2 regions of the Psychrobacillus syltrankelensis genome follow, and region 1 is predicted to be linked to the other one. Evidence: riboswitches for the same ligand, from Rfam matches in the RefSeq annotation. Region 1 holds a riboswitch; the other holds the start of a gene.
The links. Region 1 has a riboswitch for thiamine pyrophosphate ahead of ACTSKG_RS11190 (YkoF family thiamine/hydroxymethylpyrimidine-binding protein). Riboswitches for the same ligand answer to the same signal wherever they lie in the genome.
Positions count from the first base shown of each region.

Region 2: it holds a riboswitch for thiamine pyrophosphate, as region 1 does, so the genes downstream of both, thiT (energy-coupled thiamine transporter ThiT) here and ACTSKG_RS11190 (YkoF family thiamine/hydroxymethylpyrimidine-binding protein) in region 1, are expected to answer to the same signal.

Region 1 covers NZ_CM144227.1:2,325,497-2,338,076, forward strand. Annotated here, with positions in the region: gene ACTSKG_RS11150 (outer membrane protein assembly factor BamB family protein) at 1-530, opposite strand, end outside; gene ACTSKG_RS11155 (cupredoxin domain-containing protein) at 726-1,145, shown strand; gene ACTSKG_RS11160 (methylated-DNA--[protein]-cysteine S-methyltransferase) at 1,447-1,926, shown strand; gene ACTSKG_RS11165 (bifunctional diguanylate cyclase/phosphodiesterase) at 2,219-4,273, opposite strand; gene ACTSKG_RS11170 (quaternary amine ABC transporter ATP-binding protein) at 4,557-5,783, opposite strand; gene ACTSKG_RS11175 (ABC transporter permease) at 5,780-6,598, opposite strand; gene ACTSKG_RS11180 (ABC transporter substrate-binding protein) at 6,716-7,711, opposite strand; gene ACTSKG_RS11185 (2-hydroxyacid dehydrogenase) at 7,947-8,942, opposite strand; TPP riboswitch at 9,056-9,163, shown strand; gene ACTSKG_RS11190 (YkoF family thiamine/hydroxymethylpyrimidine-binding protein) at 9,240-9,821, shown strand; gene ACTSKG_RS11195 (ECF transporter S component) at 9,823-10,404, shown strand; gene ACTSKG_RS11200 (ABC transporter ATP-binding protein) at 10,391-11,767, shown strand; gene ACTSKG_RS11205 (energy-coupling factor transporter transmembrane component T family protein) at 11,748-12,503, shown strand; gene ACTSKG_RS11210 (DUF1697 domain-containing protein) at 12,539-12,580, shown strand, end outside.
Region 2 covers NZ_CM144227.1:3,432,974-3,445,553, forward strand. Annotated here, with positions in the region: gene ACTSKG_RS16790 (VanZ family protein) at 1-137, shown strand, start outside; gene ACTSKG_RS16795 (Fur-regulated basic protein FbpA) at 192-344, shown strand; gene ACTSKG_RS16800 (DEAD/DEAH box helicase) at 594-1,745, shown strand; gene ACTSKG_RS16805 (aminopeptidase) at 1,749-2,978, shown strand; gene ACTSKG_RS16810 (SGNH/GDSL hydrolase family protein) at 2,992-3,861, shown strand; gene ACTSKG_RS16815 (hypothetical protein) at 3,898-3,996, opposite strand; gene ACTSKG_RS16820 (magnetosome magnetite crystal formation protein family) at 4,060-4,392, opposite strand; gene ACTSKG_RS16825 (M20 family metallopeptidase) at 4,591-5,658, opposite strand; TPP riboswitch at 5,765-5,856, shown strand; gene thiT (energy-coupled thiamine transporter ThiT) at 5,919-6,500, shown strand; gene map (type I methionyl aminopeptidase) at 6,547-7,296, shown strand; gene ACTSKG_RS16840 (TspO/MBR family protein) at 7,884-8,612, opposite strand; gene ACTSKG_RS16845 (M3 family oligoendopeptidase) at 8,765-10,567, shown strand; gene ACTSKG_RS16850 (GNAT family N-acetyltransferase) at 10,574-11,122, shown strand; gene ACTSKG_RS16855 (beta-class carbonic anhydrase) at 11,212-11,784, opposite strand; gene mreBH (rod-share determining protein MreBH) at 11,857-12,580, opposite strand, start outside.

The DNA of each region.
Region 1 (12,580 bases):
AAGTCAACCGTTTTCCCAGTTTTTTGGTCAATAGAAACTAAACCAACATCCGCAGTAATCATAAATACTTTACCATCTGCAACAGCAACACCACGGTTAGATGATGGCATACCTGTGCGTTTAATTGTTTCTAGTACTTCTGCTGGAGGAGTCCATTCCCAAATTACATCACCTGTTAAAGCATCAAAAGCAAATACATAGTTGGAACTAGTAGATACATATGCTATTCCGTCTACAATGATTGGAAAGTTTTGGTTACCATTTGGAATATCTTTGTTCAATTCTTTAAACTGTTTACTCCAAACAACACCTAAATCCTTTACATTATCCTTTGTGATTCCTTCGAAAGGTACATGTCTTGTAAGTTGAAGATCATATCCAAAGTTCGAGAAGTTCTTATAGCTAACATCTTCTGATTTTTTATCGTTGTTCTTTTCTTTATCTGTTTTTGACGCATTGTCATCAGAACATGCAGCAAGCATAAGGGAAGCAGCTAATAACGCTGAACCGTATTTTAATATTTTGTTCAATTCAAATAACCTCCTATTGTTTTTTTATTACTCCAATAAGCAATATTACCACTTAAGAACAAAATTTTAAAGTTAAAAGTTTACTTACATTAATTCTTTACATTGAATATTATAACACGAAACCTTTTAGTTGAATTTTTTAAAATATATATCTATAGTTAAATAGTATTTTATAACAAATGGAGGTATAACATAATGAAAAACAAACTATTTAGTCTAGTAATCTTATCCCTACTAGTATTTGCTCTAGCTGCTTGTGGATCAGATAAATCTAGCGAAGATAAAACAACTGAAGGTACTACAACTGACAACACAACTACTTCTGAAGAAGCTACTGTAAAACCTACTGGTAACGTAGTAGAAGCTACTGTAAATGCAAAAAACTTTGAATTTGATGTCAAAGAAATTAAAGCTCATGTTGGCGACACTGTAAAACTTACACTTGTAAATGACGCTGGTGCCCATGGTATTGGTATTGATGAATATAATGTAGATATCAAAGGTGGAGAAACAACTGAATTCGTAGTAGATAAAGCTGGAGAATTTGATTATTACTGCTCTCTTCTTTGTGGTGTAGGACATGATAAAATGGCTGGTAAATTAATCGTAGAATAATTAGTTCTATTGAACTCCAACTCTCAGACTGCAGGCAAACTCGAAAAAATTGAGTTTGCCTGCAGTCTTTTTTATAAAATTAAAAGTAGGAAAATCATTGAAACAGCTTCCTCTCCATATTTACAACGATTTTCTAAAAAGAATACACGCTAGTTTTTCAATGCCATCCTACGCTTCATGCGAGGTCCGCCGGTCATTTTTTCCATTCCCAAAACCTGTTGTCTTTTTTTGTAATTCCGCATTAAAGAATCTTTTAGTTTATAATTAAAACTAAAGAATTTACGAAGACGGAGGTTTTCACATGAGCAAACTTTTTCAAGTTGATTATCCAACCCCTATTGGAGTGTTAGAGATTGTCGGTACGGAAGAAGCAATAAGTTCCATTATGTTTGCCGATCAAGAAGTAGTTACTCATCAGTTGACTAAGGATACTCCTGATGTACTTCAGAATTGCTATCATGAAATGGATGACTATTTTAGTGGTTTACGTCAGGAATTTTCATTCCCCTATATTAATGTAGGTACCGAATTTCAGAAAACTGTTTGGAATGCATTGACAACGATTCCTTATGCGGAAACTGGATCCTATAAGGACATTGCCGTCGCTATTGGAAATGAAAAAGCAATTCGCGCTGTAGGAAGTGCAAATGGTAAAAATAAGCTAAGTATTGTAATTCCTTGTCACCGTATTATTGGTTCAAATGGTAAATTAACTGGTTATGCAGGTGGCCTATGGAGGAAAGAATGGTTGCTTAGTCATGAACAGAGATTTAAGAAGTAAATCTGACTGTTCACTAATAAAAGCGTTTAAGCGATCGTGGGGCTACAAGAAAATAGATTGTATCGATTAGTAAAGTTACACACAACATTTTGTCCATGACTCGCAACATTAAGAGCAATTTTCGCAATATCGGATGAGCTACTCGCAACATTCCGATTCATATGCGCAATAATAAAGAATTGCGTAGCATCCGAAATTGTATCCGCATAAGGAGGGACTTGTCTTTAATTACCCAAACCATGTGCAATATATCTTAAAAAACCGCCTCTCCATAGTGGATAGGCGATTATCTTTAGGCTAGAGTTTTAGCTGTGTGTTCAAATGCGTTATTCCACTCTACTAGTTCATCTGCTTTCATCGGCTTGGCAAAATAGTATCCTTGAATAATTGGATTTTCACAAGTTGTTGCTAAAAAGTCGACTTGTCTCTTCGTTTCGACTCCTTCAAATACAATAGCTAAATCTAGAGATTCCCCTAATGCTATAATTGCTTGAATAATAGACGAATCCTTTTCAGATTGTGGAACATCATCTATAAAAGACTTGTCTATTTTCAATGTAGAAATAGGCATTTTTTTTAAATAGGATAACGACGATACTCCCGTTCCGAAATCATCTAGTGCCACCGAAAAACCTTCTTGACGGAAAGTACTAACTGCTCTCATTGCTTCCTCAATATTTTTAACAAAGCTCGTTTCTGTAATTTCTAGTTCCAACAAATTAGGTTCGAGTTTATATTTATTCAGTTTAGACTTTAAAACATCTAACAAATGATTGGATGTGACATATTGTCCTGGAATATTGATAGCCACTTGGCGAAATGAAATTCCTTCTTTTCTCCACATAGATATTTGGTGACAAACTTTTTCAATAACCCAATTGGTAACTTCAATCATTCGATTATTTTCTTCTAGTATAGGAATAAATACTCCTGGTGATAGAAATCCGTATGTTGGATGTTTCCACCGTAGCAATGTTTCAACTCCAATGATTTTATTGGTAATGATGTTTACTTTTGGTTGGTATACAAGAAAGAGTTCTTCTTCCTCCATCGCCTGTCCAATATCCTCTACGATTTCAAGTCCAAATGCATACGTATGTATAGTCGAATTATAATGGATAATTTCATAATTGTATTCGATAGATGAGTAATTTAACACAGCTTGTGCTTTTGTAAATATATCCATCGATTCTTTCAAATTGTTTGCTCTTGATATAGCACAAACGGCTGGAATATTAATTTCACAGTTATCAATTATAAGAGGTCTGCTCAGATATTCCGCTACATTCTCCATCGCAGTCGATAAATAATTTACACCATCTATATGGTGTGTTAAAAATGCGAAGCGATGTCCATCAATTCGATAAAGCTCTGTCATGGAAGGTACAAGTGTTTTTAATCGTAAGGACAAAAGTTGAATTACCTTGTCACCAAAGTGATAATCAAACTCACGATTTACAAGTTCCAAGTCATGTAAATGCCAAATAGCTAAACTTTGTGGGAACTCCGTTTTTTTTATTTTTTGCTCAAACAAACGGCGATTAGGCAATTTAGTTAGAGCATCATAATAACTCGCTCGATATTCTATATACTTATCCATAATGCTTGATAATAGAAGAAAAATCAAAAGAAATACCATACCAATTGTTACAATCACCACAAATAAGTCCATATTAATTATTTGAAAATTCCCAGGACGAGGTGAATAATTATTAGGAAGATAATATTTAGTTGAGACCATATTAGTATAATAAGTACCGGAAATAGCCACACCTAAGGAAATTGCCATCAATACATGAAGTAGACGACCTTCTAAATAACTTCTTAATTTAAAAAATGAAATACTAGCTAGAAAAGGGATCAATACGGAAATCAATACGGACAAAGCAAATAAGCTATGATTGTACCTATGAATTGCGTCGGTTCTCATTCCTATCATACTTACAAAGTGACATATTGAAATTCCGATTCCGATTATTACACTAAAGGTAAATGTATACCAAATTGATTTTTTTGGTTGATTTGCTAAGTAAAAAGCAAGAAAAGAGGCGACTATTGCCGGTATAATTGAAACAATAGTAGATATATGATGGTAATATACGGCGATAGGTAAGGAAAAAGCAAACGTCCCAACAAGACTCATAGACCATATACCAAATCCCATTGTAATTGAAGCAAACACATACCAAAAGTTCCGATGTATAAAACTATTATTTTGAACACGATTATTCATCAGTAATGCAGTATAAGAAGTAATACATGCAAGAATAATAGAAAGGATAACAGCAGGAAAAGAATATTCTGCTTGTATTTCTATTAAATTAATTTGCAATGGATGATTAAGCAATTTATCACTACCTTTAATAGGGAAATATACTAAAATTATATCATATAACCATTAAATTTTAAGGTAAGTTCACCTAAATTAAAAAGGACTTTCGCATTATTTGCGAAAGTCCTTTTTAATATTATTTTTATTTAGTGAATAAAAAGTCACTCAGTTATCGTAACTATAACAATTTTTATATTAGTATCCGGGTCAATAGGCTTTTTTTATTAACTATTTTTTAACTAAAAGCCATTATTATGAAACTCGTAATTTTTGTATTTTTTTGACTTGAATATTTATTTTATTGTTTTAAATTCCCTATATCATTATCTGCTATTTGTCCTTCTGTATTATCACTTATCAAACTTGCTAATACATGAACACGAAGAATAATTCCCTTAATAGTTAAGTCCTCATCTGTAACAACAATTGGATATTTTGAATCGATTACATATGGAATAATATCTTGTACATATTCGTCCGGTCGAACCGTTTTCACGTCTGTAGACATCACTTCTAGTAACGTCTTTTTCTGCTTAAGCCCATCAATCGCTTGATCAATCGTGATAATTCCTTGCAATTTCCGCTTTCGGTCAGCTACAAATGCACTGGATATTCCATTTTCACGCATTACTTTTGCAGCTACATTCAGTCCATCTTTAAGTGAAACTAAGCCATGGGGTTTCATCATAATATTTTCAGCCTGCAATATTTTAGAACGATCGATGTCTCGGATGAACTCTGAAATGTAATTACTGGCTGGTTTATCTAAAATCTCTTCTGGTGTACCAATTTGCTCTACTTTTCCATTTTTCATAACTGCTACACGATCACCAATTTTAAATGCTTCATTCACATCATGCGTAATAAAAATAATTGTTTTTTGCAGCCTATTTTGTATATCGAGGAGCTCTAACTGCATCTCTCTTCGTATTAACGGATCTAGCGCACTGAAAGGCTCATCCATCAATAATATATCTGGATCGTTTGCAAGCGCTCTGGCTATACCAACACGTTGTCGCATCCCTCCAGAAAGCTCATCAGGATATTGATTTTCGTATCCTTTTAATCCTACTGTTTCTAAATGCTTTTGTGCGATTTTTTGCCTTTCAATTTTGGTCATACCTCGCACTTCTAAACCATACTCAATGTTTTCTAAAACCGTTCGGTGACTAAATAGACCAAAGTGCTGAAATACCATTGCAATTTTTTTCTGACGATAATATTTTAGTTGGTTTTTATTATAACCAACGACGTTTTCTCCATCGACATAAATAGCGCCTGATGTTGGGCGATTCAATAAATTAAGGCAACGGATTAGGGTAGATTTACCACTTCCAGATAGCCCCATAATAACGAAGGTCTCTCCTTCCATAATCTCCATAGATGCATCATAGACTCCTACAGTATGGTTGGTTTTTGCAAGAATCTCTTCTTTAGATACACCACTTTGAATCATTGGAATTACTTTTTTAGGTCTAGGGCCAAATATCTTGGATACATTTTCAATTTTTAGTTTTACTGTCATTCAATATCCCTCCCTTGCTTCTGAATGCGCTTCGCGATTCCACCTGTAATTCGGTCAATAATGATAGCTAAAAATACAATACTAACTCCCGCTTCAAAACCTAGTGCAATATCAATTCGGTTGATCGCAAATAGTACTCGTTCCCCCAGTCCTTGAGCCCCCACCATCGATCCAACAACAGCCATCGCTAGTGCCATCATTGTAGTCTGGTTTACACCTGCCATAATGGTTGGCAATGCTTGTGGAAGCTCCACCTTCATAAGCATTTGTTTTCTAGAAGAACCAAACGATTGGGCAGATTCTATAACCTCTTGGTCAACATTACGTATTCCGAGCTCTGTCAATCGAATAACAGGTGGCAAAGCATAAATAATCGTTGCAATTACTGCTGGAACATTCCCTAATGGAAAGAAGAAAATTACAGGAATTAAGTACACAAAACTTGGCATTGTTTGCATAGCATCTAAAATCGGGCGCATAATTTTTGACATGGTTTTGCTAAACGCCGTCAAAATTCCTGCAGGAATACCAATAACAAGAGAAAGAATAACAGATATTAATACAATCGATATAGTGGTCATCGTCTGTGACCATAAATTAAAAGTACCAATTAGAAACATAAAAAGAGCAAATAGGAGTCCACCGTATAAAGAAGTAAAATACCATCCTAATGAGAATATAACAATAATAAGTAACCACCAAGGGATGGCAAGAAGACCTGTCTCCAAACCTTTAATCATTGAGGACGCAATAACAAATATAAAATCAAAAAAACCATCAAGGTTTACAGCTAAAAAATCAATAAATTTTTCCACACTACTTCCTATTGGTAAACGTATATTAGGAAATTCTTTCATAAGTCTCAGACTGTTAGATTACACAGCCTCTGACACCTCACATTTCTCGGCTAGATTTTTTGTAAACATGACCTATTACTTCAAAGCTGCTTTTACTTTTTGAGCAACTTCATCAGACACCCAAGCTGTCCAAACGTCTTCATGTTCTTCCATCCACCAATGTGCGGCTTCCTCTGGTTCAGCTCCAGTTTCATTCATGTAATTTAGAGCGCTTTCTGTTAACTCACTGCTAGTTTGATATTTACTTAAAAAATCTACAACATCTTTTGCTTGTGTTGGTAAGTCTTTATTCACAGCAATGACGACATCATTTGGAGGAAATTCCGTTCCTTTATTTTCATCCCACACTTTTTTATCATAAGGATTGTCTTCAAGCAGTGTTAAATCATAACTCGCAGTAACCCAAGTTGGGGACCAATAATACCCGACCCAAGGTTTACCTTTTTTATATGCACCCGCTAAATCCGCAACAATTGCAGAATCAGATCCTGGTGCTAAGTAATTATATTGTTTATCTAGCCCGTATGTTTTGAGTTTCGTATCCAAATATTCACTTAGAATCCAACTAGATGGTGCCCCGACAATGCGCCCCTTGCTTTTATCTTCAGGATCCTGAAAAATCTCTGGATACTTCGCTAAGTCTTCTACTGTTTTCAAATCTGGGGCTACTGGTTTAATTCCTCTTTCAGGGTCTCCCTTAATCACGTAAGTTGGAACATATAATCCTTGTGAATTATCATCAAAGTTTGTAGATACTTTAATAACTTTTCCGCTATCAATCGCTTTATCGTAAACATCTTTAATATTATCCGACCATATTTCCATATAGACATTAATATCCCCTTGTTCAAGTGCTTGTATAGTAGCAGCAGTCGTTCCACTTGTGACCTCAGTATCATAACCAAAACCTTTTTCCACTATTAACTGCGCAATACTATTATGTACACGAATGCTATCCCATCCGGCATCGGCAAATTTAATAACCTTTATACTTTCACTACTTGAATCATTACCACACGCAGAAAGCATTAAAAGCGTGCACAAAGAAAAAAACAACACTATTTTTCTCATTTAAACTTCTACCCCTTTTCTCTTTTTATAAAAGACGCACGGCCTTTTCTTTCTTCTATACCCTATTTTGATATAATTAATCATTTAATAGATAATAAGCCTTGAGTTTTTCGTTCTTTGAGTCAGAAATCTATAGTTATAAAGCTAGTTCAAATGATATACCGCTAATCCATATTTGAGCATCAAAAAAGCCCTATGTTGTCTTTTATTTGACAACTAGGGCATTTTCTCAATATTATACTACTCTATTTTTTGGTTCTCTTTCTTCCAAAACTGCTAGAATATCTTCGGCGTTCATTTGCATCATCGCAAGTCTGGTGCGAATAGTAGCACTGCCGATATGTGGTAGGACAGTTACGTTTGGTAACGTTAATAGCGGATGATCTAGTGGCACAGGTTCAACTTCGAATACATCTAGTCCAGCTGCCCAGATTTTATTCGTCGTTAAGGCATTGTATAGGGCTTGTTCGTCAATGACCCCACCGCGAGCTACGTTAATAATAGTTGCTGTATTTTTCATTAGATTCAACTCTCGTTCACCGATTAATCCCTTCGTTTCAGGAGTTAATGGTGTCAACAGAACGATAAAGTCTGATTCCACTAGTAGTGTGTCGAGCTCAGCATAAGTAAATCCGAACTCTATTTCAGCATCCACTTTTCGTGTTCGATTATGATAAAGAACGTTCATATCAAAACCTTTTGCCCTCCTTGCCACTGCTTCACCAATGCGCCCCATTCCAATGATACCAAGGGTTGCACCAAATACATCCATCCCTGTATATTGCATTGGTGACCGTGACTTCCACTGGCCTGCACGAAGATCACGTTCGGCCTCCATAACACGACGAGCAGTTGCTAGAAGTAAAGAGAATGCTAAATCTGCAGTAGTCTCTGTTAAAACTCCTGGGGTATTCGTCACAATTATTCCATTCTCTTTTGCTGCCGCTACATCGATATTATTATATCCAACCCCTAGATTACTAATAACTTTTAGATTTGGTAAACTTTCAATTAGTGCTCGATCCACTTTATCAGAAAGCATTGTCCAAATTGCATGAACATCTTTTGCCTCCGATTGTAATTCCTCATAAGACATTTGCACATCATCACTGTGCCACATCTTTACTTCAAACTTCTCCTTTAATAGGTTCACTACTTCATCTGGCAACTTGCGTGTAATTAATATTTTTTCCAAAATTGCAACCTCCAAATATTCTGATATCTCAAGCATGGACGAAAGAACCTATTTTTGCAACTACATTTACACGGTTTAATTGATAGGGTATACTGAGGGCACATAAAAATCAGATTGTTTTTATAACAGTTTGACAAACTACATACCGTTTTCTGCACTAGGGGTGCCCACTTTGGCTGTGATGAGAGCTTTTTAGCTCCGATCCCTTATTACTCGATCAGGATAATACCTGCGTGAGGAAGTGCGGTGACTTTCCGAATTTTTTTATTGGATAAGTGGCTGCATCTTCACGGATGTAGTCTTTTTTTATGAAAAATTTTAGGAGGTATTATTATGCAATGTGGTTTAAGCCCAATTGTCGGATTTCGTTTTTCCTTGCATCCGATGACCAATGATTTTATTTCAGTTATTAAAGGAGCTCTTCAAGAAACAGACACTTCGAACGTTTGGATGCATACAGATGATGTATCGACCGTGATTCGAGGGAAACAGGTGCATGTTTTCAATGTAGCAAAAGCAATTACACTACATGCCGCTAAGACCGGTGTTCATATTGCATTATCCGGTACCTTCTCTGCTGGTTGTCCTGGAGATTCAGCTGGAGATGTCTATTTAGATAAAGGCGATGAAGTTGCAAATAAAGAAACGACTAAGCAATATGTGTCATCTCAATTTGCACTTTATCCGATGAATAACCCAAATTATATGAATGTTATTTATAGGGAAGTTGAGCGTGCAAAAGAACGAGGTGTTTTCAATGAATCGATGCATTATGCAAGTGGTATTCATGGGGATATTCACGATGTGTTCAAGTTTTATGAAGAGACATTTACACATGCACGTTCTGAGGAACATAAGCATTTAGTGATGACCGTTTCGATGAGTATAAATAGCCCTTCGCACGGAGGTCTTTAATATGTTGAAATCGTGGAAATTAAAAGAAATTGTTCTAATGTCTTTATTTTCAGTCGTGTTTGGGATTGTCTACTTATTGTTCCTTCATGTCGGTAATATTTGGGCAGGATTTATCGGGCCAATTGCCTATGAATGGATTTTTGGTATTTGGTTTATCGTTTCGATTATTTGTATGTATATTATTCGCAAGCCAGGTGCGGCGGTGGTTTCGGAAACAATTGCGGCTGCGATTGAGGTTTTGTTAGGTAATGCGGTTGGTCCTAGATTAATTTTATCAGGTCTCATTCAGGGTTTAGGTGCGGAAGCTGTATTTGCGGCAACGCGCTATAAGCGATTTGATTTGTGGGTGCTGATGCTTGCTGGTGTCGGGTCTTCTGTATTTAGTTTCGTGTACGGCTATTTTTTAGGCGGATTTTCGGTGTATAGCACTGGATATATTGCATTAATGCTCGGGATTCGCATGTTGAGCGGGGCAATGATTGCTGGTGTTGGTGGTAAGACACTGTCTGATAGACTGCTCGTTACTGGCTCCCTTCGAGGATATGCTATTTCACGTCCTAAAAAAGGTGATGTGCGTGCATGATGTCATTCAGTTTGAACGGGTAAGTTTTCGTTATCCAGATGAGGAGAAATGGATATTGAGCGATTTTTCATTTTCTGTTCGGAATGGCGAACGTGTAGTTATTACTGGTCCGAGTGGTTGTGGAAAAACTACGCTGCTATATTTGTGTAATCGTTTGTACCCTGAAAATTGTGATGGTGTTTTGACCGGGACAATAAATTTATTTGGACGAGATAGTGCAAAATTCATTCCCGGGGAAATAAATCACCGAGTGGCAACCGTCTTCCAAGATCCTGATTCTCAGTTTTGTATGCAAACGGTAGAAGAAGAGCTTGCTTTTACATTAGAAAATTTACAAGTTCCACGAGATGAAATGGACGAAAAGATTTACAAAGTGCTCGCTTTAACAGACTTAAGTGATTTTCGACATGCCGTTATTCAACATCTTTCCGGTGGTCAAAAACAACGGATTGCTACTGCTTGTGCACTAATTATGGATCCTCAAATTTTGCTGTTAGATGAACCAATCTCTCATTTAGATCCATTTACCGCAAAAAACTATGTCAAATGGTTGGATCAGTTGCAGAAAAAACAGGGGATGACGATTGTTGCTATTGAACACCGATTGGATTTATGGGGGGACTTTTTCGATAGAAGCATCCCTTTAGCTCCAAATGACAATGCTGTTTCTTCAGTTAAAAGGACAAGTACTAAACAAGTTGAAACTTCACTTGTCGTAAATAAAATAATAGCAAAGCCTTTTGTAAATGAAACCACTTTTGCTTTAAACCGTGGAGAAGTTACTGTTCTTGCTGGTCCAAACGGTAGTGGAAAAACTACTTTGTTGAAAGCATTATGTCGGTTAATACCTTCAAGCGGGACTGTTCAACCTGAGTTTCTAGGATACGTTCCGCAATCACCCGAGTTTTTATTTCTTACGAAAAATGTACGGGATGAAGTAGCTTATGGCGGTGGAAGTGATGTCAATGAGATAATGACTCGGCTAAAACTCTTGCCTATAGCAGACGCACACCCTTTTGCAGTGAGTCACGGTCAAAAGCGTCGAGTAGCCATTGCAGCAATGCTTTGTGATGGGAGAGACGTTATTTTAATGGATGAACCCACTTCTGGTCAGGATGCTATAGCTTTGCTTGAATTATTTCGATTAATTGATGATCGAGCTCGTGAAGGAACAACGTTTTTAATCGTTACCCATGATATGGAATTTGCATATGGTATTGCCGATTCGATTTTATTAATGGATGATGGGCATTTGTCTGGAAAGTTTGAGGCTGATACTGTGTGGAGTAATGAACAACTGCTGCATGACCACCATTTAATTTCTCCGAAAGGATTGTTATGTGATGAAAAATGCTTTGCATAAGATGAATCCTTCGGTAAAGTTTTTATTGATTACAGTTTGTATGTTTACAATGGCTTTCTTTTTTGATCCATGGACGCCACTTGTTTTTTGGGTTGGTGTAATTTTGTTGCAGCTATTGTGTAGCCAGGTTAAATGGAAGAAATGGTTGTTATTCATGCTTCCATTTTTTATTACAGCTTTCGGTTACTTTTGGACAACTATTGTATTCGCGAAAGATCACCTAGGATCGGTTATTTGGTCGTTTGGAACAGTAGAAATTACTAAAATACAAATGGATTATGCATTATCTTTGAGCTTTCGAGTATTAGCATTTTCCAGTTTGTCTCTATTATTTGCATTGACAACAAATCCAGTTACATTCATTTTAAGCTTAATGCAACAATTAAAACTATCACCAAAAATCGCATATGGCGTGATGGTTGGCTATCAATTTTTACCTGTATTAAAAGATGAATTTGTTCATATTCAGCAAGCACATCGTTTAAGAGGAGTAACTAGCAATAAAAATTTCTTACAGCGGCTTCTTGGCATTCGTCGAGTATTAATTCCCATGCTTGCCGGAGCTGTTAGAAAAGCAGAGCGTGCGGCCTTTGCGATGGAGGCAAGGGGGTTTACTGGAGAGCGGCGAAGTAGTTATTTCCTGGTGATTTCTGTCGGAAAAGTGGACGTGGTTATGATAGTTTTATTTTTATTCGTATTAGTTTTAAGCTGTACGAATCAGTTGTGGCTTCGTTAATATAGAAATAGGATATTAACTGAGGAGTGATGAGGATGTCATTTGTTGCTTTACTTCGTGGAATTAATTTAGGCGCG
Region 2 (12,580 bases), 1.1 Mb from region 1:
ATAGAAGTAGTGATGTAGATGATTTATGGCTTAATACACTCGGTGCTTTAATCGGTTATTTGATCTATTTGTTAATAAAAAAAAGGTTCCCAAAACTTACTGAAGCTTTTAAGCGATTAAAGGAAAGAAGTTTATAATTCAGGTCGTTGGGTAAATAATAGATGGATATAAAATGCAAGGAGAGTACAGATATGATAATACCTAAAGAATCAAAAATTGAAGAAAAACGAGACAGTATGATAGAAGACCTTGTAAACAAAGGCGTATTTAAAATCGACGGAAAGCAGTTATATGAACTTAATCTTTATGAATTAACAAAAGAATATATAATAGAAGAAAGTTAAATTTACTTAAATATCATACCCTTTTAGACGGTAGGCAGACTCGAAATAGTTTGCTTACTGTCTTTTTATATAAAGAAAGAAAAATGGAATTTGGAAAAAATAATCGCTTACTAGAAACCTTTTCGTTTACTAAAAGTATCTATTATTAAAGGCACTTTTTTTCGTATATCCACTCTGATCTTTTTAGCTAAATACCGATAATAAAAATGTGGTACACTTGATTCAAACACAGATGAGGTGGAGAACAATTTGACTTTTTTAGAAAATTTAAATGAAACATTACAAGAAAAATGGGCAAAAACAAACTTTGCATTTGAAATGCCTATCCAATCGCAATTGATACCACATATGCTTGATGGTTCAGATATAGTAGCGGAATCTCCGACGGGTACTGGAAAAACGTTAGCATACGTCCTACCGTTATTACAAAAGGTAGATCCTTCAAAGAAACAAATCCAAGCATTAGTCATTGTCCCTTCTCAAGAATTAGGTATGCAGATTGTAGAAGTTTTCCGTGAATGGACAGCAGGGACTGATATTTCCGTTGCACAATTAATCGGTGGAGCAAATATTCAAAGACAAATTGAAACCTTAAAAAAGAAACCAACAATAATAGTAGGAACACCAGGAAGATTACAAGAACTAGTGAAAGTTAAGAAATTAAAAATGCATGAAATCAAAACAATCGTATTAGATGAAGGCGATCAATTATTAAGTCGAGAGCATCGGACAACCGTAAAGGGATTAATAGATGCAACTCTTGAAAGACAACTTGTTGTTGTTTCAGCTACAATAACGGACGAAATTGAGTTAGTTGCAGAAAGAATGATGAATAATCCAGTACGCATTCAAGTGTCTGCTGAAGAAATCCCTTCAAAAGGTGAAGTCGTTCATAGTTTTGTGAAGACAGAAACACGTGATAAAACTGAGTTATTAAGAAGACTATCTCATTTAGAAGGAATGAAGGGTCTTGCATTTGTAAATAGTATAGATCAACTATTGATGAAGGATGCGAAACTTACTTACCGTGATGCACCGATAGTATCCCTACATTCAGAAATGAAAAAAGAAGAACGTAAAAAAGCATTGGATGACTTTAAAAATGGGAAAGTAAGTATACTAATTGCTACGGATGTTGCGGCAAGAGGATTAGATATTTCGGGCTTAACTCATGTTATACATGTGGATGTACCACATTCAATTGAACAATATTTACATCGTTCAGGACGTACTGGCCGCGCAGGAAAAGATGGAGAAGTATTAACTTTATTAACGTATGCAGATGAAAAAACGTATAAAAAATGGACAAAAGAGCTTCCAAGTAAACCTGTACAGAAAATTTGGCATCGTGGTGAGTTTATTGAAGGTTCATCGAAAACGATTGAGAAGAGAGGAAGATAATAAATGAACTTCCAACAAAAACTAGAAGAATATGCAGAACTAGTAGTAAAAGTTGGCTTAAATATTCAAAAAAATCAACCCCTACTGATTAATACAACGACAGAAACTATAGATTTCACAAGACTTATTGTAAAAAAAGCGTATGAAGCTGGCGCAAAAAGAGTAGATGTAAACTATACAGACGAAGTAAATGCAAGAGCTTTTTACGATTTAGCCCCTGACGAGGCATTTCATGAATTTCCGAAATGGGCTGCTATGCAAAGAGATGAATTAATCGAAAATAAAGGTGCATTACTATGGATAGATGCAGATAATCCAGATCTACTCGAAGGTGTATCCATTGACCGAATTACAAATTTCCACAAAGCAAGTGGTAAAGCATTGGAAAATTACAGAAAAGCAGTGATGAATGACGTTATTACTTGGTCTATTGTCGCAATGCCTTCCCCAAAATGGGCAGCAAAAGTATTCCCTCATTTAGAAGGAGAATATCAAATGCAAGCGCTATGGGATCTTATTTTCCAAGTAGTACGAATAGGTGAAGGAACTGCTGTTCAAAAATGGACAGATCATATCACCCATTTAGAAAGCCGTGCAGCCTTATTAAACGAAAAACGATTTAAAAAGTTGCACTACAAATCCGATGGTACAGATATTCAAGTGGAACTTCCAAAAGGACATATATGGCTTTCAGGTGCAAGTAAAAATGGGCAAAGTGTCCCTTTTATTGCAAATATGCCTACCGAAGAAGTATATACGGCGCCACTTAAAACTGGTGTAAACGGATATGTAAAAAATACAAAACCATTAGTGTATCAAGGAAATGTTATTGATAATTTCACTTTAACATTTGAAAATGGGGCTATTACAAAAGTACACGCGGATACTGGAGAAGAGTTATTGCTAGAATTAACACAAACAGATGAAGGTGCAAAGTATTTAGGGGAAATAGCTTTAGTTCCTCATGAATCACCTATTTCAGCATCAAACGTATTGTTTTTCAACACTCTTTTTGATGAAAATGCCTCCAATCATTTTGCAATTGGAGAGGCATATCCAACCTGTGTGGAAGGGGCACGTGGTCTAAGTAAATCAGAACTTGAAAATTTAGGTCTTAATACTTCAATTGTGCATGAGGATTTTATGATCGGTAGTGCACATATGGATATAATAGGAGAGTTAGAAGACGGAACAATGGAAGCAATTTTCCAAAAAGGAACTTGGGCTTTTTAAGGAGTCGATTCAAATGAAAAAATGGATTGCTGCACTTATATTACTTTTCTTCCCTTTTACAACACTTACGAGTGAAGCTAAAGGGGGAGAAGTTTATATTGCTTTAGGGGATTCTTTAGCTGCAGGGCAAACACCAAATAGAGCAATTGACTCTGGATATACGGATTTAATAGCACAAGAGTTGACTCGAGCTCATCAACTTTCCTATTACTCAAAAGCGCTTGCTTTTCCTGGTTTTACGACTGCAGACGTATTAAAAACAGTCCGTACGAAAGAAGCGAAGGAATTACTTAAAAATGCAACAGTTGTTACCATTTCAGCAGGAGCAAATGATTTGCTTAGACTTGTGCAAGTAAATCCTGCTAAAGGGTCCATTTCATTTCAGCAAGTTCAAGTAAACTTCGCATTAAATAATGTACGGAAAAATATGGATGAAGTTATACAAGAAGTTCAAGCAATTACACCAACAGCAAATATTTATATCATGGGATATTATTTTCCTTATCCACACGTGCGTGACTCTCAAAAAGAAGGTATAAAAAAACAACTAAATACAATGAATACTATTTTAAAAACAGAAGCGGAAGCAAATGGAGCAACATATGTTGCTGTAGAAGAAGCATTCAAGGGTAATGAAAAAGAATTGTTACCCAACCCTGCAGATGTGCATCCTACAATGGAAGGATATCGACTAATGGCAAATGCTTTTTTTAAACAGTACAATGGGCGATTACAAGTAAATTCAAATGAATTACCAGCTCCGAACCCACTCACTTTTGAACAAATTCTCAACGGGCAAAAAGAATTCCCAAAATCACCTGTTTCAAAAATTCAAGGTTTCGATCAATATTTATCTTTGACAAAGTTAAAACTCTATATATAACAAAATCTGTTCCCAAACTACAATGGGAACAGATTTTTATTTTACTGTTTTTCTTGATTTCATTATTTTCCGTACGATTGGATATACTATTGGCGCCCATTTTATTGCAGTTTTAACGATGTTTTTTACTCTCATATTATCGCTCCTAATAGATTTTAACTGTATTATTCAATTCCCTTTAATGCAGTAATATAAACATCATCTTAATACTTTGACCCCTTGGACAATATTCCAAACTAGAATAATGATATAAATAATTAAATATAAGAATACTAGTAATAAGGGCGCTGAACTCATAAAGATGGAAGGTTGACTGAATGAACTATAAGACATAGAAAACACACTGGAATAGACAACGATAAATAGAATAATCATAAAAATAAAGGGAATTAAATGAGAAATAAGTGAACGTTTAGCGTGTTGTTTCACTTTTGAATCTTGAGAAACAAAAAAAACAATAATCGGAAGTATTAAGGGAGCAAATAACACACTAAAGTAGGATAATGCTGATAAAAGTTTTTTATTTTCCATTGAAGTTTTCTCCTTTCTGATTCTTTTAATTAGTTTCAGGTAAATAAAAAAAGTCTCGATTTTGGGTGAATTGTTCTCGAGGTGTCATAAAGTGTAAAGAAATGGACCAGGTTAAGCAACTTTTAATTTCTCAGAAGCGTCGTCTCGACCCTTCTGAGAACTATTAAGTAGAAAGCGGACGCTTTTCTTATTTTCACTTCAATCAATAATAAAAGAGACTAAAATATTTTTATATTTTTCTACGGATGAAATAGAGACATATTCTTTTTCACCATGCCAATCCGCTCCAGAGGGGCCGAACTCAATGGCTCCGGCTCCATTTTTTGCATAGAAACGAGTATCCGCGGAACCATGTTGGCCAAATAGGTTGGTAATAGAATTTGTCATGTTGGATGTAACTTGTTGAAGCTTAAGCACATATAAATTGCTTTCTTCTGTAGTCACTGCTGGCTCGCAAGCATGTACAATTACTTCACTTCCTGGAAAATCCATGTGAGCAGCATTCTTAATCGATGCTAATATTTCTTGATCGTTTTGTCCTGGAACATAACGAATATCATAGCTCATGACACATTTATCCGGAACAACATTATATCTGTCTCCTGCATGTATTTTTGCCAAATTTATAGATGGATAATCATAGAACTTATTACTTGCTGATAAAAAGGACAGTTTTCGCATTTCTTTGTCAAAAGCAAATGCTTGTTCAATCGCATTTACGCCTTCCCAAGGGCGACTTCCATGACTGGATTTACCCTTTAATTTAACATCTAATTGGATAATTCCCTTTGCTTGGAGACCAATATGTAAATGAGTAGGCTCTCCGCAAATGATGAAATCCCCGTTAAATCCTTGATCTACTAAATATTTGGAAGTATCTCCGTCTGTTTCTTCGTCAGTAACAATATGAAGTTGTATTCTTTTTGTTAATTTTTGAGGAGTTAATGAAAGTTCGTAGAAAGCTTGCATCATAGCAGCGACTCCTGCCTTCATATCGGCTGATCCTCGTCCATATAAACGGTCGCCTTCTACTAATGGATTAAATTGTTCAGCATTTCCAGGAACAACATCGACATGACCGTTCCATATAATACATTCTTCACCAATACCTATTTCTGCAACAAGCATGAGCTTAGAATTATTTTCATAAACAGTTGTAGCAATTCCTCGAGCTTCAAACCAATTTCTACAAAATAATAATGCAGCATTTGCTCCTTCTACATCATCACTTTTTATGCGAATCAAATCTTTCAATAACTCTATCATAATCGTTGGCTCCTTTTCGTATAATATTTCTATTAGTATAACAATGATAAACATGGGGTTGCATTACTTATTTTATTGGGCTACAATAAACACGAACTAAATAATTCATAACCACAAGGGGCGTCGCTTACGCGGCTGAGATAGTACCCTTCGAACCTGTAAGTTAATGCTTGCGTAGGGATGTGGATGGAAACTGACAATCGCGCGATGTCTGGGTCTATCCCAGGGTCGTTTTTTTTGTGGTCAAAAAGGAGATTACAATGAGAAATCAACGTGTATTGTTATTAATAGAAATCGCTATTTTTGCAGCCTTAGGGTATGTATTAGATATGATAGGGTTTGGTATGCCACAAGGTGGTTCCGTTACTTTCGTGCTTGTTCCAGTTATTCTAATTGCTTTTCGTAGAGGTGTTGTTGCTGGTCTTATAACAGGATTTTTAATTGGGTTATTGCAGGTAGCAACAGGTCGTTTTTATGCAGTACCATTATCTTTTGGATATGTATTTTTGCAAGTATCAATCGATTATTTTATCGCGTTTATGGTAGCCGGATTCGCTGGTTTCTTTAGACCAGCATTTATGAAAGCACTTGAAAATAAAGATACGAAAAAAATGGCGATCGCAGTAATTTTAGGAGCATTCGTTGCTGCATTTCTTCGTTATTTAGCACATGTCACTTCTGGAATAGTATTTTTCGGTGAATATGCTGGCGATCAAAACGTAATTTTGTATTCATTAATCTATAATGCTACTTATATGATTCCAGTATTTTTATTCGCAGCATTCATTTGTACCATCTTATTCGTAAAAGCGCCACGCCTTCTACTGCCGAATAAAGTTTAAATATGATATGATTATTGTACATTCAAATGAGAAGGGATCTTTTAAGATGATTGTACAAACAAACGAAGAGTTAGAAGCGTTAAAAAAAATTGGTCTAATTGTTGCGGAAGTTAGAGATGTAATGAGAGCAGCAACAAAGCCGGGAGTAACAACGAAAGAAATAGATGAAATCGGTGGAAAGCTATTTGAACAATATGGTGCTATTTCAGGACCAATGGGGGAATATAATTTTCCGGGTTACACATGTATAAGTGTAAACGAAGAAGTGGCACATGGTATACCCGGATCTCGTGTCATTAAAGAAGGCGATATCGTGAATATCGATGTCTCCGGTTCATATGATGGATATTTTGCAGATACAGGTATTTCATTTGTCGTTGGTGATGGGTATGAAGAAAAAGAAAAACTATGCGCAGTGGCCGAAAATGCATTTAATCGTGCTATGCTAAAAGTGAAAGCTGGATCTCGTTTGAACCAAATCGGTAAAGCCGTAGCTAGGGAAGCAAAAGAAAATGGTTTGCATGTTATTATGAACTTAACTGGGCATGGTATTGGTAAATCTCTGCATGAAGCTCCTCAGCATGTGTTAAATTATTATGATGCATGGGACCCAACGATTTTAAAAGAAGGTATGGTTCTTGCTGTAGAGCCGTTTATCTCTCAAAAAGCAGAACATGTTGTAGAATCAAGTGATGGTTGGACTTTTGTAACACCAGATAAATCGTTAGTCGCTCAAATTGAACATACGATTGTAGTTACGAAAGAAGGACCACTTTTATTGACGAAAATTGATTAAAAAATGCTACATCTGTTGATAACCACTTTCTTACAAAATATACTTGTTAGTATAGCGTAAAAGTATCCATTTGAATTTTACGTTTTCGGTTCACTTTGGACGAAATGATTACCACATTATAACTGTCGAATAGGGATGGGTGGAAGTGATGCAGTCACTTCTACCCATCCCATTTTTCGATAATCTTGTTGTGGATATTTGTCCGTCGCTCCCCAAAAGCGCTTAAGAGAAAAATGCTTTTTAAGAGAATGATAGAATAACTGCCGTTCTACTGAAGTCCTTTCCTTGCTTATTTTGCTAAGAGATACTAGTCATATGGAGATGCTATGTAAGAAAGTGACACTTGCTATAAAATCTAAAAGGCGGAAATACCATAGAGAAGGGCTGAGCAGCCAAAATAGCATCTTTGGCTGCTTATTGTATGAATAGGAAAGTGGATATTCTTTAATTCACAAAGCTTTGGCACTTGGTTTAATTGTGCTTGCGGTGAGGTGCGATAAAGTCGAGTCCTTCCGCATTCATCTCGATGATGTTGTAGTGATTGGATAATTTTGATTAACAACTTATATGAAAAAATGCCTTGGAAATTATGATTTCCGAGGCACTTTTTTTATGAAGAAAATCCCTACTATTAGCACACAACTTAAAAACATAGAAGCAGCTGTTATTAATAATTCATCCAACAAATGGTGAACAGCTATACCGATAAATGACCAAATAAAGACAAGGACGATAACAGGGTCATTATAATGGAAACGTATATGCATAGCAATTGCGGTAGCTATTGTTAAAAAAATTACTATCCACAATGATTTTGTGATACCCCATCCACTAAATTCAATGAAAGTAAGATAGTAATCAATATTTATAAATGTAGCAACGAGCATCCATCCTAGATAAACAGATATAGGAATTCTCGTCATCCAAGATTGTTCCATTGTGGAATAAGTCATAAATAGTAAGAATAAAATCCCTATCAAAGCAAACATATCAATTAATGAAAGTGAAAATAATCCATAATGCCAAAAAAAGATCCAAAGTATATTGAGGATCGAACTACATACGAATAATATTACTCGTTTCCAAGATATAGTTACCCCGCTCTTATATTCTTTAATAATATTCCATATCCAACATGCTAATAAAAAATAAATGGCAAACCAAATAAGAAAAACGTAGCTTGCAGGAGTAAATAAAGCAGGTAACCAATTTGATATTTCTCTAGTTGTATGATGATTTATTGATAGCGTACTTGCGAGTACACTTACCGCAACTGTAGAGATCCAGCTTATAATCAAAAGGATTATTTTAATCATATGCATCCCTCCTATCCTTCTAGTATACCTTTCAAATATTCTAACAAACAACTGATTTGTGAATGTTTCATGGCAAAAGCGGAATAATCCAATTATGGAAAACATGGTATAATATAATTCGAACTAGTATGAATTTTTAAGGGGGAAAAAGAATGACAGAAAAATTGTATCCAATTACTTGGGATCTTGATTCGTTTTTTGAAGGTGGAAGTGTATCAAAAGATTTAAGGATTCATTTAGACGAAGTTAAAGAAAAACAGAAGTTATTTGAAGAGAAATTGAAAGGTTTTTCAACTCCTACTTCAAGTAAAGATGCACAAGAATTAGAAAAAATTATAAACGAACTAAAAGATATTGCAGTTAATTTATCGGAAGCAGGAGCAGTAATTGGTTGCTTCCTAGCACAAGACACAACTGATAAAAATGCAGCACTTTTAGAAGGAGAAATTGGAAGTATATATGCTAAGTTTTCTTCTTTAATGCTAGTTATCCAGCAAGGATTAAGTAAAACAGATGAATCTGTTTGGAAGGAACTATTGCAATCACCGGAACTATCTGACTTTTCTTTTGTTCTAAATGAGTGGAGAGATGAAGCAAAGAAAATGCTCACTGAAAAAGAAGAAGACATGATTACAATTCTTGGGGTGGATGGTTATCATGCTTGGGGTCAACTTTATGATTTATTAGTAGGAGACATTCGAGTAAAAGTAAAAGTAGATGGCGAGGAAAAAGAACTTTCCGTTGGACAAGCAAATAATTTAAGTTCACACGAAAATGCTTCCACTCGAAAAGAAGCTTTTGAAGCACTCGAAACTGCTTGGACTGAAAAAGAAGAGTTTTTTGCAAAAACATTAAATCACATAGCTGGTTTCCGACTTGCTGTATATGAAAAAAGAGGCTGGGAGTCTGTATTAGAAGAACCCCTTAATATTAATCGAATGAAACAAGAAACACTTGATGCTATGTGGGGAGCAATTTCTAAAAATAAAGCTCCTTTTGTAGAATATTTAAACGTAAAGTCGACGATGCTAAAGGAAAAAGGAATGCATTGGTATGATTTAGATGCACCTGTAAGTGCTTCTACAGAAAAAATGGATTACCAACAAGGTGCCGAGTTTATTCTGAAACATTTTAAAGAATTTGGACCTAAATTAGAAGCTTTCACAAGAAACGCTTTTGAAAAAGGCTGGATTGAAGCAGAAGATCGCCCGAACAAGCGTCCAGGAGGATTTTGTACAGGAATGCCAGTTTCAGAGGAATCTCGAATTTTCATGACTTATAGCGGAACAATGTCGAATGTCTCGACTTTAGCGCATGAATTAGGACATGCATTTCATTCATATGCTTTAAGACCAGTACATTGGATAAATCGTCAATACGCAATGGGAGTTGCGGAAACAGCTTCTACATTTGCGGAAATGATTGTTGCGGATGCAGCTGTTAAAGAAGCAAAGACAGATGATGAAAAAATCGCACTGCTAGAAGATAAAATTCAACGAAGTGTTGCGTTCTTTATGAACATTCATGCTCGTTTCTTATTTGAAACAAGATTTTATGAGGAACGCAAAAAAGGAATCGTTTCTGCAACAAAATTGAATGAGTTAATGGAAACAGCTCAAAAAGAAGCATATGGAGATGCACTTGAAACGACACATCCACATTTCTGGGCATCAAAGCTTCATTTTTATATTACAGAAGTACCATTTTATAACTTCCCATACACGTTTGGTTATTTGTTCTCGCTAAGCATATATGCAAAAGCAATTAATGAGGGGGCAAATTTCGAGGAGAAATACATTGCTTTACTTCAAGATACTGCAGTGATGTCGGTAGAAGATTTAGCAATGAAGCATCTCGGGGAAGATATTACAAAGGAGGCATTTTGGATAAAAGGCATTAACCTTTGCATTCAAGATGTAAACGAGTTTATACAATTAACTAATGCAAAAGGATGACGATGCTTGATTTATTTAGAAGGAGATACATGTTATATACGGACATTAAGTGTTAAAGACGCACCAAGTCTAGCAGATTTAGTTTATAAAAACAAAAGATATTGGTCCATTTTTGAACCATTACATCGAGACGATTATTATACCACTTCTGTGCAAAGAGAAAAAATTCGTGAGTCTCTATTATTGATGAATGAAAAGAGAGAATTTAGTTTCGGTGTGTTTACGCATGGTACTGATCAAATGATTGGTAGTATTTCTCTGTATAGTTTAAAAAGGATGCCTTTTTCAAGTGGTCTCATCGGTTATTCTATAGATGAACAATTTATAGGAAAAGGTATTGCTTCGGAAGCAGTCCATCTTGTAAAGCTATTCGGATTTGAACACGTCCAGTTAAATCGAATTGAGGCGTTTGTATCTCCAAAAAATCTTGGATCTATAAAAGTATTAGAGAACAATGCATTCCAACGGGAGGGCTTACTTCAAAGCCTTCTATATATAAATGGTAAGTGGGAAGATCATTATATTTATGCTTCTATTAATGACGAACACAGTTGACGGGGAGTTTAATGAAATATGTGTAAATAAAAAATTGGTTATTCATTAAGGTGAATAACCAATTTTTTTGTCGATTTCCTGGGAAATAATTATTTATTTGAATGAAGTGCACCGTCTACAACCAAATCTAATCTTCCTGTTTTTGGATCAATAATGAGGCCATGGACAGGAACATCTTTAATCATTAATGGATGATTTCTAATCATTTCGACGCTATGTAGAACACTTTCTTGCACATCTGAAAAGCCTTCTAACCATTTTTCAACTTCTACTCCGGAGTTTTCTAATATATCAAAAATGCGTGGATCGATACCTCTAGAAGTCATTTTCTCAATAATTTTGTCGGTATGGATAGAACTCATACCGCAATCATGATGACCTATCACATATATTTCATCCGCTTGTAGTTCATAAACTGCTACGATTAAACTACGCATAATTCCACCGAAAGGATGATTAATAACCGCTCCTGCACTCTTTACTATTTTGACATCCCCATTTTTAAAGTTCATAGACTTAGGTAACAATTCAATAAGTCGAGTATCCATGCATGTTAAAATAACCACTCGCTTATCAGGAAACTTCGTTGTTAAAAATGGTTCATATAGTTTATTCTCTACAAAATATTCATTGTACTTTAACACTTCACGTAAATTAGGCATATTTTTCCCCCTCTATAATCTTTATATATATTTTATATGAAAAAAGGGTAAATTTCCTCTAATTTGTTTTAATCATTTAGCCACTTTTTGTTTCCTTTCAGAAACAAAGAAGGATTTACCTGTACCAATAGCCACTGATTGAAGAGGTTCAGGAGCAATATGAACTGGTACTTCAATGACGCTTGAAAGCCATTCTTTAATATCTTTTAGAAGTGCCCCTCCACCAGTTAACACAACTCCATGGTCTACGATATCACCAGCAAGTTCAGGTGGACATATTTCAAGAGTTGCACGGATTGCTTCTAAGATGATTTCAAGAGACTCAGCCAATACACCCTGTATTTGAGTAGATGACAGATGAATTATTTTAGGTAATCCTGTAACAACATCTCTTCCTCGTACATCCATTTGTTCTACTGTATGGGGTATTAAGGCATGACCAATAGTTTTCTTAATCTCTTCTGCTGTAGGTTCTCCAATTAAAACATTATATTCTTTTCGGATAAAGTGAATAATTGATTCATCCATTTTATCTCCTGCAGCCTTAACAGTGTTAGAAGCAACAACGCCTCCGAATGAGATAATTCCAACTTCTGTAGTACCTCCACCAATATCAACGATCATACTTGCAACTGGTTCATTTACAGGTAGACCAGAGCCAATCGCTGCTGCAACCGGTTCTTCCATAAGTTGAACTTCTTTAGCACCACTTTGTCTAACTGCATCTTGAATTGCTCTTCGTTCGACGGAAGTAGCACCTGATGGAGTACAAACTATAACTGATGGCTTTCTCAAT